DNA from 3 places in the Rhizobium sp. SRI_017 genome. Region 1 is predicted to be linked to each of the others. Evidence: riboswitches for the same ligand, from Rfam matches in the RefSeq annotation. Region 1 holds a riboswitch; each other region holds the start of a gene.

What was found. A riboswitch is a leader RNA that binds a small molecule or an ion and turns the genes downstream of it on or off. The one in region 1 is predicted to bind cobalamin.
Region 2: another riboswitch for cobalamin. It lies ahead of AC2YI2_RS23595 (aromatic ring-hydroxylating oxygenase subunit alpha); the one in region 1 lies ahead of bluB (5,6-dimethylbenzimidazole synthase).
Region 3: another riboswitch for cobalamin. It lies ahead of AC2YI2_RS08835 (CbtB domain-containing protein); the one in region 1 lies ahead of bluB (5,6-dimethylbenzimidazole synthase).

The regions. Positions count from the first base shown of each region.
Region 1 covers NZ_JBYCZP010000001.1:104,278-107,547, forward strand. The annotation lists gene AC2YI2_RS00545 (PA0069 family radical SAM protein) at 1-402, shown strand, start outside; gene rnhB (ribonuclease HII) at 586-1,239, shown strand; cobalamin riboswitch at 1,424-1,597, shown strand; gene bluB (5,6-dimethylbenzimidazole synthase) at 1,642-2,436, shown strand; gene AC2YI2_RS00560 (F0F1 ATP synthase subunit B) at 2,654-3,145, opposite strand; gene AC2YI2_RS00565 (F0F1 ATP synthase subunit B) at 3,158-3,270, opposite strand, start outside.
Region 2 covers NZ_JBYCZP010000012.1:65,739-69,008, reverse strand. The annotation lists gene AC2YI2_RS23605 (diaminopropionate ammonia-lyase) at 1-872, opposite strand, end outside; gene AC2YI2_RS23600 (Lrp/AsnC family transcriptional regulator) at 974-1,453, shown strand; cobalamin riboswitch at 1,540-1,761, shown strand; gene AC2YI2_RS23595 (aromatic ring-hydroxylating oxygenase subunit alpha) at 1,883-3,130, shown strand; gene AC2YI2_RS23590 (FAD-binding oxidoreductase) at 3,228-3,270, shown strand, end outside.
Region 3 covers NZ_JBYCZP010000003.1:232,025-235,294, forward strand. The annotation lists gene AC2YI2_RS08830 (peptidoglycan-binding domain-containing protein) at 1-1,418, shown strand, start outside; cobalamin riboswitch at 1,533-1,906, shown strand; gene AC2YI2_RS08835 (CbtB domain-containing protein) at 1,950-2,138, shown strand; gene AC2YI2_RS08840 (CbtA family protein) at 2,151-2,903, shown strand; gene cobU (bifunctional adenosylcobinamide kinase/adenosylcobinamide-phosphate guanylyltransferase) at 2,905-3,270, shown strand, end outside.

The sequences.
Region 1 (3,270 bases):
GTGCCGACGGCGATCCTCGCCTCGCCGATGATCCCGGCGCTCAACGACCACGAGCTCGAACGCATCCTCGATGCAGGCTCCGCGGCAGGCGTGAAGGAGGCGAGCTATATCCTGCTCCGCCTGCCGCTCGAAGTGAGCCCCCTCTTCCGCGACTGGTTGCTCAGGCACTACCCGGATCGCTACCGCCATGTGATGAGCCTGATCCGCTCGATGCGCGGCGGCAAGGACTACGATGCCGAGTTCGGCAAACGTATGAAGGGCGCAGGCCCCTATGCCTGGCAGATCGCCCGGCGCTTCGAGCTCGCTGCCAAGAAGTACGGCTTGACGCGCCGGTCGATCTCTTTGAATTCGAATCTCTTCGTGCCGCCCAGCGGCCATGGGGTCCAGCTCTCGCTGCTCTAGGCAGCCTTCGCTTTCGGCCGGGCTTGGCCCACTGCCCGCACGGGCCTGGCTGAATATGCACGATCGGGTTCTCCGCCAGTTCCCGATCGTGTCGAGCATGTTGAAACAACATGCTCGTGGTCCCGGTGCGCCGCCCTCGCGCCGGGACTTGCAGGGAATCGGATGAGATGCGAACTATCCCCCATGGCTCGACGTCCTTCATCCGGTTCCCTTCCCCTGCTCGAAGAGGAAATCGTCCCGACATTCCGCTTCGAGAAGGGGCTGATGCGCGATGGCTTCATGCCGGTCGCAGGCGTCGATGAAGCCGGACGCGGCCCGCTGGCCGGACCTGTGGTCGCCAGCGCCGTGATCCTCGATCCTAAGCGCATTCCGAAGGGGCTCAACGATTCCAAGCAACTGACGGCCGCACGGCGCGAGGAACTCTATGAGGAGATCCTGGCAACCGCGGAAGTCTCCATCGCTTCGCTCAGCCACACATCGATCGACCGCTTTAATATTCTCCGCGCTTCGCTCGAAGCCATGCGCCGCGCTGTCGCATCCCTGCCCAGGACCGCGCGTTTCGTGCTAGTGGACGGACGCGACGTACCGGCGGGCCTGTCATGCCACGCCAAGGCACTGATCAAGGGAGATGCACGGTCCTTTTCCATCGCCGCCGCCTCGATCGTGGCCAAGGTAACGCGCGACCGGATGATGTGCGCGGCCGGTATCAGCTATCCGCAATATGGGTTCGAGACCCATGCCGGCTATGCGACCGAGGTGCATCGGACCGCGATATCAGCACATGGACCATGTGCCATTCATCGGATGACGTTCAGTCCATTCAAGCCAATTTCCTAAGGAATTCATGGGATTGCCCCTCACCCTGGCCCTCTCCCCGCAGGCGGGGCGAGGGGACGCTAGAGACGCCGACGGTGCCACAGGTCCCTTCTCCCCGTCAAAACGGGGAGAAGGTGCCGACAGGCGGATGAGGGGCAGCGACAAACGACGTCGCCGCCGCACATTGCAAACGTGTGCGAAAATTGCTCAAACACCCTCGTCCGGTGCCCCTAGCGGGAGAATCGGGAAGCCGGTGTCAATCCGGCGCGTGCCCAACGCTGTGAGGGGGATGGAGTCGTCAGGTGCCACTGGGAGACCGGGAAGGCGGCGAAGCCAGTTGAACCCAAGCCAGAAGACCGGCCGGACACGATAGCTTCAAGGGCGAGGACGGCCCGGCGAGTGCCAGACCATGTGGGGGTACACATGCAGGCCGAACCGTCGCGCCATCAGGAGCAACTCCAGGAAAAGTGTGAAGCGGTTTTCCGTCCGGAGTTGCGCAACAGCTCAATCTCACAAGCGGGACCATTCTCCGAAGCCGAACGCGCTGCCGTCTATCGCGCCATCCACAGTCGCCGCGATGTGCGGAATGAATTCCTGCCGGATGCGATCCCGGTTGCCCTGCTGAGGCGGCTGCTGGAGGCCGCGCACGCGGCGCCATCGGTCGGCTACATGCAGCCCTGGAACTTCATCCTGATCCGCGAGGAGGAGAACCGGCGTGCGGTGCATCGCATCTTCCACGAGGCCAATGTCGAAGCCGCGGATAAACTGACAGGCGAGGTGAAGCTCAAATATATGAGCCTGAAGCTCGAAGGCATCCTCAAGGCACCGCTCAACATCTGCATTACTTGCGACCGCAAGCGCGGCGGTGACTTCGTGCTGGGGCGCACACACAATCCGGCGATGGATCTCTATTCGACTGTCTGCGCGGTGCAGAATTTCTGGCTCGCCGCCCGGGCCGAGGGCGTCGGCGTCGGCTGGGTATCGATCTTCGACCATGACCGGCTCTCTCGCCATCTCGGCCTGCCGGAGAGCGTCGAGATCATCGCCTATCTCTGCGTCGGCTATGTCGACCAACTCTATGTCCGGCCGGAACTGGCGGTGAAGGGATGGCGGGAGAAGCTGTCGCTCGACAAGCTGATCTATGAGGAGCGCTGGCCCGAGCATTCGCATGTTCTGGACTTCTATCGCGAGATCGAATGCCGGCGGCAGGCAGGCTAGTCTTTGAAGGAAGAGACGTGCGGCGCCCCCTCCCCTGACGTCGTCCTCGGGCTTGTCCCGAGGATCCGGGACGGAGCTTTATGCTCCGAGTCTCACGGCACTGCAGGGAAAACGCAAATCCTCGGGACAAGCCCGAGGATGACGTTCTGGATGCTGGCCGGCCAAACGAAAAGGCCCCGCCAGTGGCAGAGCCTTGAACTCGTCGAGAAGAACAGGCTCAGTTCAGCCGGCTCTTCACTTCGTTGACCGAATTCTTGAACAGCGTCGCGTCGGTGGCAACGTCGACCTTCGAAGCGATCAGCCTCTCGGCAGCGGCGATGGCGAGATCGACGGCAGCGGCGCGGACGGCGTTGACGGCGTCGGTTTCAGCGGCCTTGATCTTCTGCTCGGAGAGCGCGGTGCGGCGGGTGACATATTCTTCCGTCTTCGCCTTGGCGTCGGCGGCCATGGCGGAAGCCTCGCGCTTGGCGGCGGCGAGAATATGCTCGGCCTCCGCTTCGGCGTCCTTGCGCTTCTTCTGGTATTCGGCGAGCAGCGATTGAGCCTCTTCGCGGAGGTTCTTCGCGGCGTCGAGTTCAGCCTTGATCTTCGCAGCGCGATCGTCGAGGCTCTTGCCGATAATCTTCGGGGCGCCCATGTAGATCACCAACGCGAGGAAGAGAACCAGGGCGACCTGAGACCAAAGCTGGGCCCATGCAGTTGCGTCCATCGTGGATTCTCCTCAGCCCTTGGCCGCGCTGACCGCGGCGGTCACATCGGCCTTGCCGACAGAAACGCCCGTGAGCTGCGATACGATTTCGGATGCGACATCTTCGGCAACACCAGAGACTTCGG
Region 2 (3,270 bases), on a different contig from region 1:
CATTCCAGCATCGCCATTACGGTCGGCTCGCCATGCGGCACTTTCACCGGATGGCCGGCCCGGGCTGTCTCGACGATGCAGGCGGATCGGGCGGGATCGACGACGGTGAAGACCGGCCGCTTGTTGCCGAGCGCAATGGCGAGGTGTCCGGCGGCCGCGGCGGCAATGCCGCCGACGCCCGATTGCACGAAGACATGGGTCGGCGGCGCAGGCAGCGCACGCAGCGCCTCGCGGATGATCGCTGTGTAGCCCTGCATCACAAGGCCGGGGATCCGCTCATAACCAGGCCAGGACGTATCGGAGACGATGGTCCAGCCCTTCTCCCCGGCGACGCGTGCTGCCTCGCGCACCGAGTCGTCATAGGTCCCGGCGACGCGAATCATCTCTGCACCATAGCGGCCGATCGCGGCGACCCGCTCGTCGCTGACCCCGCCATGCACGAAGATTGCGGCCTTGGCGCCGACCAGTTGCGCGCCTTGCGCGACCGATCGCCCGTGATTGCCGTCGGTGGCGCAGGCGAAGGTCATGGCCTTGGCGATCGCCCGGATCTCCGGCGCGGAGAGTTCCGAGATATCGACGTTTCGGCCAAGCCTTCGCCCCGCCTCCTCCAGCACCAGCCGGATCACGGCATAGGAACCGCCCAGCGCCTTGAAACTGCCGAGCCCGAGCCGCCGGCCCTCGTCCTTGATGTGGATGGAGGCGACACCGATGCTCCGGGCCAGTGCAGGCAGGCCATGCAGCGGCGTCTCGGCATGGGTGTCGCGGAAACCGAGATAGCGCTCGACCTCCTTGGCGGCGGTGCTGCCGAGCGTTTCAGCGTCTTCCGGTGTCAGCGGCTTGCGATAGTCGGGGTTGGTGTTGCGCAGGAACATGATCGTCTCCTCTGATGTCCCTGAATATTATTGCAGGCGAGGCAAGATTTGCGCTCTATATTGGTCGTCACCATGCAAGTTTGTTTCGTGGATCGCCGCTCATGCGCAAGTTCGAGCTATCAGTCGCCCTCGATGAATTCGACCGCAAGATTCTCGCGATCCTGCAGCAGGACAACATGACGCCGCAGCGGACGATCGGCGAGGCGGTCAATCTCTCCGCTCCCGCGGTCCAGCGCCGGATCAAGCGGCTGACGGAGACCGGCGTCATCCAGGCCAATGTCGCGATCGTCGATCCTGAAGCCGTGGGCCAATCGATCACCATCTTCGTCGAGATCGAGGTCTTCAGCGAAACCGCGGAACAGATCGAGAGCGCCAAACGCGAATTCGCGAACACGCCCGAGATCCAGCAATGCTACTATGTCACCGGCGAGGCCGACTTCATCCTCGTCATCACAGTGCCCACCATGGCCGATTATGAAGTGCTCACCCGCCGCCTGTTCTTCGGCAACAATAATGTGAAGCGCTTCCGCACCTTCGTCGCCATGGATCGCGTCAAGATCGGGCTCGGCCTGCCGATCTAGCGCTTCTTTTTTGAACAGTTCGAAATTTTGTTTCCACACCGCCATGGCGATGTCGCAGATGATGTCGCCATGTCGCAATGACTATGGTTCAATTCCCCTCGTAAGGTGCCGGCCGCTTCGAGAGATGTGAGCCGGAGAATTGGGAAGCCGGTGGGATGCCGGCGCTGCCCCCGCAACGGTAGCGAAGTCAAAGCGCGATGGGAGTCCACTGGGCGTAATGCTTGGGAAGGAGTCGCGACGGGCCGGTCCGCATAGCTACGGACCTGCCGCTTCGAAGCCCGGAAACCAGCCTTGCCTATTGATACTCGACTGATCGCGGTGGGCGGTCGCGGGGCGGATGACCATTGCGACACGGGCGGAGACCCGGTTGCGCGATGTTCCATGCTCCCCCGAACCCTTTGGACCAGTCCCCTGGAAACGAGGACCGAAATGGATATTCGCGCAGATATGCTTAGCCGGCTGAACAACCGCAAACCCGGTTACAGCCTCGACCAGCCCTTCTATATCGATCCGGCTTTCCACCAGCTCGATCTCGAGCATATCTGGTACAAGGACTGGCTGTTCGTCGCCCACGATTGCGAAATCCCGAATGCCGGCAACTACACGACCGTTGAGGTCGGCGCCTATTCCGTCGTCCTCGTCCGCGGCCATGACGGCAAGATCAACGCGCTGCACAATTCCTGCCGCCATCGCGGCTCCCGCGTCTGCCAGGAACATCGCGGCAATGCCGCCAAGCTCGTCTGTCCTTATCACCAGTGGACCTACGATCTCGACGGCTCGCTGCTTTTCGCGCGCCAGATGGGCGACAATTTCGATGTGTCCGGCTTCAGCCTGAAGCCGGTCGCCTGCGAGAGCGCCGGCGGCTACATCTTCATCTGCCTTGCCGACGAACCGATGGATTTCGCGCCCTTCCGGGCGATGATGGAGCCCTATTTCCTGCCGCACCGCCTGCGCGACGCCAAGATCGCCTATGAGAGCACGATCATCGAGAAGGGCAACTGGAAGCTCGTCTGGGAAAACAACCGCGAATGCTACCATTGCGCCGGCAACCATCCGGAACTTTGCAAGACTTTCCCGGAAGCGCCGAGCGTAACCGGCGTGAACGGTGCTGCCGAGGATCCTGAAATCGCCGCGCATTGGGAAAAATGCGAGGCCGTCGGCCTGCCGAGCGCCTTCGTGATGGACGACGAGGGCCAGTTCCGCACCACCCGCGTGCCGTTGCTGCGCGACGCGATCAGCTACACGATCTCCGGCCGCAAGGCGGTGCAGATGCGCCTGTCGGACAATGTCAACATGGACCGCATCGGCACGCTGCTGCTGTTCCACTATCCGACGACCTGGAACCACGTGCTCTCCGACCACGCCATCACCTTCCGGGTGATGCCGCTCAGCGCAACCGAGACTGCGGTGACGACCAAATGGCTGGTCCACAAGGACGCCGTCGAGGGCATCGATTATCGCCTCGACGAACTCATCCATGTCTGGACCGAGACAAACGACCAGGACCGCCAGATCGTCGAGGAGAATGCCCGCGGCATCCATTCCCCGGCTTACCAGCCCGGCCCCTATTCGGAGATCCATGAAGGCGGTGTCGCCCAGTTCGTCGACTGGTATTCGAATTTCATGCAGGAACGCCTGACCGGCCAGAGCCGGCCGGCGCTGCGTTCCGTCGCCTGATCCGGAGACCGATGACATGAACATGATGGTGACGGGTCCAACGCTTGCCGGTCCAACGCTGGCCGGCACAGTGCCCGCGGCGCTGCCGCTCGACGAGATGAAGCCGTGGAATTCGGCGCGGCAGATGCTGGTCTGCACCA
Region 3 (3,270 bases), on a different contig from region 1:
GCGATTCCGGCTGGCAGAAGGAATTCGAACTGTGGCGGACCTCCAACAAGGGTGGCAAGGTCGCTGATTACCAGAAGTATCTCCGGCTTTATCCGGGCGGCAAATTCGCCAACGTCGCCAAGCGTCGTATCGAGGAGCTGAATGCCTCGGCGCAGACGACAAACAGCGACGAAACCGCCGCCGTGGCTGATACGACGAAGAATGTGACCGAAGGCGACGGCACCAAGGACCTCGAAATGTGGCGCCAGGTTTCCAAGTCCGGCAAGCTCGAGGACTATAAGAAGTATCTCAAGGATTTCCCGCAGGGGAAATTCGCCAAGGTTGCCAAGACCCGCATCGAGAACCTGACCGCGACGGCTCCGGCCGACGACCAGCAGGACACGGATGTCGCGATCAAGAAGACGCAGAATACCGCGCCGGCTGATGATGCGCAGGATGGGGCCCAAGATCAGGCTCAAGATCAGGCTCAGTCCGATGACGCGCAGGATCAGACCGAGGACCAGGCACAGTCCGACGAGACGCCAGCCGATGCAGCGAACAGCACCGAGACGGCGCAGACCAACGACCAGGGACAGGGCGCCGACTGGGAGCAGGAATATGCCCTCTGGAAGGCCGCTTCCGACGGCAATACGGTCACGGAATACGAGGCCTATATAAAAGTCTATCCGAACGGCAAGTTCGCCGCGATCGCCCAGGCGCGTATTGCCCAGCTCGCTGCCGCCGAGACGCCGGATCCGACGATTTCGGAAGGCGACCAGCAGGACACGGCAACCAAGAACGACGGCAAGCGCCAGAAGAACAACAACCAGAGCGATGACCAGCAGGCTAGCCAGGAGGTCGAGCAGCAGCCTAGCGACGATCAGGCCCAGCAGGACGTAGACCAGGGCGGCCCCGAGGAACAGCAGGCCAATTCCAATATGGGCGGCCTGAAGACGAAGCAGAACCAGAACGCTCAGGACCAGCAGCAGACGGAGTTCACCGAGGGCTCGGAGGACGTCGAGGATGCAACGCTTGACAAGGAAACGAGGGCGGAAATCCAGGGTCGCCTAAGCTCGCTCGGCTACGACACCCAGGGCGCCGATGGCGTGTTCGGCAATCGCAGCCGCGACGCGATCGCCTCCTGGCAGCAGGACAACGGTGCGCCGGTCACCGGCTACCTCTCCGAAGACCAGACGGAGGCGATCTTCGCTGCTTCGGCTGCGACCTATGCGGGCTGGCTCGCGAGTCGCGTGCCGGTCCGGGTCCATCGCGTACGTCCGCGTACCGAGTGGGTGCTGGTCCGTCCGCGCAACAAGGTGCTGATCGTCAAACGTCGTCCGGCGGTTGTTGTGGTCAAGCCCTTCAAGAACCGGTTCAAGAATCGCGTGAAAGTCAAGGTGCGGTTCAACGGCGGTTGCCGCAAGAAGCGCCGTTGCTGATCGGGTTTCATTGCCATTCGACGGGGCGCTTCGGCGCCCCGTTTTGATTCCTGGATGGCGCAAACGGACAAGGCGGGCGTCGATATGTCGATTGACTTGGTTCGGCGGTGGTTCTAATGATCGATAACGTTTGGTTCCCAGCGGGTGTAAGCCCAAGGGATCAAAAGGGAATGGGAGGAATGGACCCAATCAGGGCGTTTTCATCCCGGCCGACCCCGCGACTGTAGAGCGGATAAGCAGAAGCCCGGCGGTTTTTTCGCGCTGGCATCGTGAGCCAGGACATCGTGTCCGGCGCGGTGTGAGACGGAAGAGCCGAAAAGTCACTGAAGCGGCCATTGCGGCAACACGGGGCGGGACGCCTCTTTACTCTACGAATCGTCCCCCACGCGCAAAGGCCAGCAAGCTTCGGGAAGGCGAGGGCGATGCGATGGCGTGGCGACACGCCGTTACCCGCGAGCCAGGAGACCTGCCAAACGAAACGGGGGCGCTTCCGCGCCAAAGGTCTTCATTGCCAGCAGCACGGAGGTTGTCATGGCTCATTCTGCAGTTTCTACCAAATCTACTACTCTGGCCGGTTCTCTTTCGGATCGTCTCGTCGCGGGCGTTCTTGCGCTCATGCTCGGTTCGTTCCTGATCTTCGGCGCTGGCTTTGCGCATTCGTCCGTGCTGCATGATACCGCGCACGACGTTCGCCACGCCAATGGCTTCCCCTGCCACTAAAAGGGGGCTCCCATGATCGTCAAATATCTCCTGGCTGCGCTTGTGGCCGGGCTGATCGCTGGTGCGCTCCAGACCGTGGTGCAGCACGCGAAGGTCATTCCGCTCATTCTCGAAGCCGAGAAATATGAGGGCGAAGCGCCGGCGGCCCATGAGCATACGAGTGGCCTCCAGCTTTCCATCGCGACTGCTGCGCAAGCGCAGCAGTCAAAGACTGAGGCCACGACCGCAGCACCTGCCGCTGCCGCCGAGGAAGAAGAGGGCGGCATGCTGTTCGGCGTCGGCCGTACTACCGGCACGCTGATGGCCAATCTTGTTGCCGGCGCCGGCTTTTCGCTGCTGCTAATGGCTGCCGTCGTCGTAACCGGCCGCTCGCTGACGCTCGCCAACGGCGCACTGTGGGGTGCGGCGGCGTGGCTCACTTTCCACCTGATGCCGTCTGTCGGACTGCCGCCGGAGCTTCCGGGCTTCCCGGCAGCAGAGCTGTTCGACCGGCAGGCCTGGTGGATCGGGACGGTGATTGCGACCGCCGCTTCGCTCTATCTCATCGTGCTCCGCAAGGAGCCTGTGGCGAAGGCGGCGGGTGTCGTGCTGATGCTGGTGCCGCATGTGATCGGCGCACCGCAGCCGACCGATATCACCAGCAACGTGCCGGCCATTCTGGCCGCCGAATTTGCGGTCGCGACGCTGTCGGCCGGGCTGCTGTTCTGGATTGTGCTGGGGCTCGCGATGGGCGCCATCAATGACCGCTGGGTCAAGACGGCCTGATATGACAACTGCTCCGTCTGGTGCCGTCCTCGTGCTCGGCGGGGCGCGTTCCGGCAAATCCGCCTTTGCCGAGAGGCTGGTCGCCGAGACCGGCCTCTCGCGCCATTATCTGGCAACCGGCCGCGCCTGGGATGAGGAGATGCGCGAGCGCATCACACGTCATCAGGCGGACCGCGGCGAGGGCTGGCAGACGCATGAGGAGCCGGTCGATCTCGTCGGACGGCTTGAAGCGCTCGATGATCCGGCCCATGTGATACTGGTCGATTGCTTGACGCTCTGGGTCACCAACCTGATGATGGAAGAGCGGGTGATGGCCGAGGAATTCGCGCGGCTTGCTGCGCATTTGCCCCGGGCGCGCGCCAAGCTC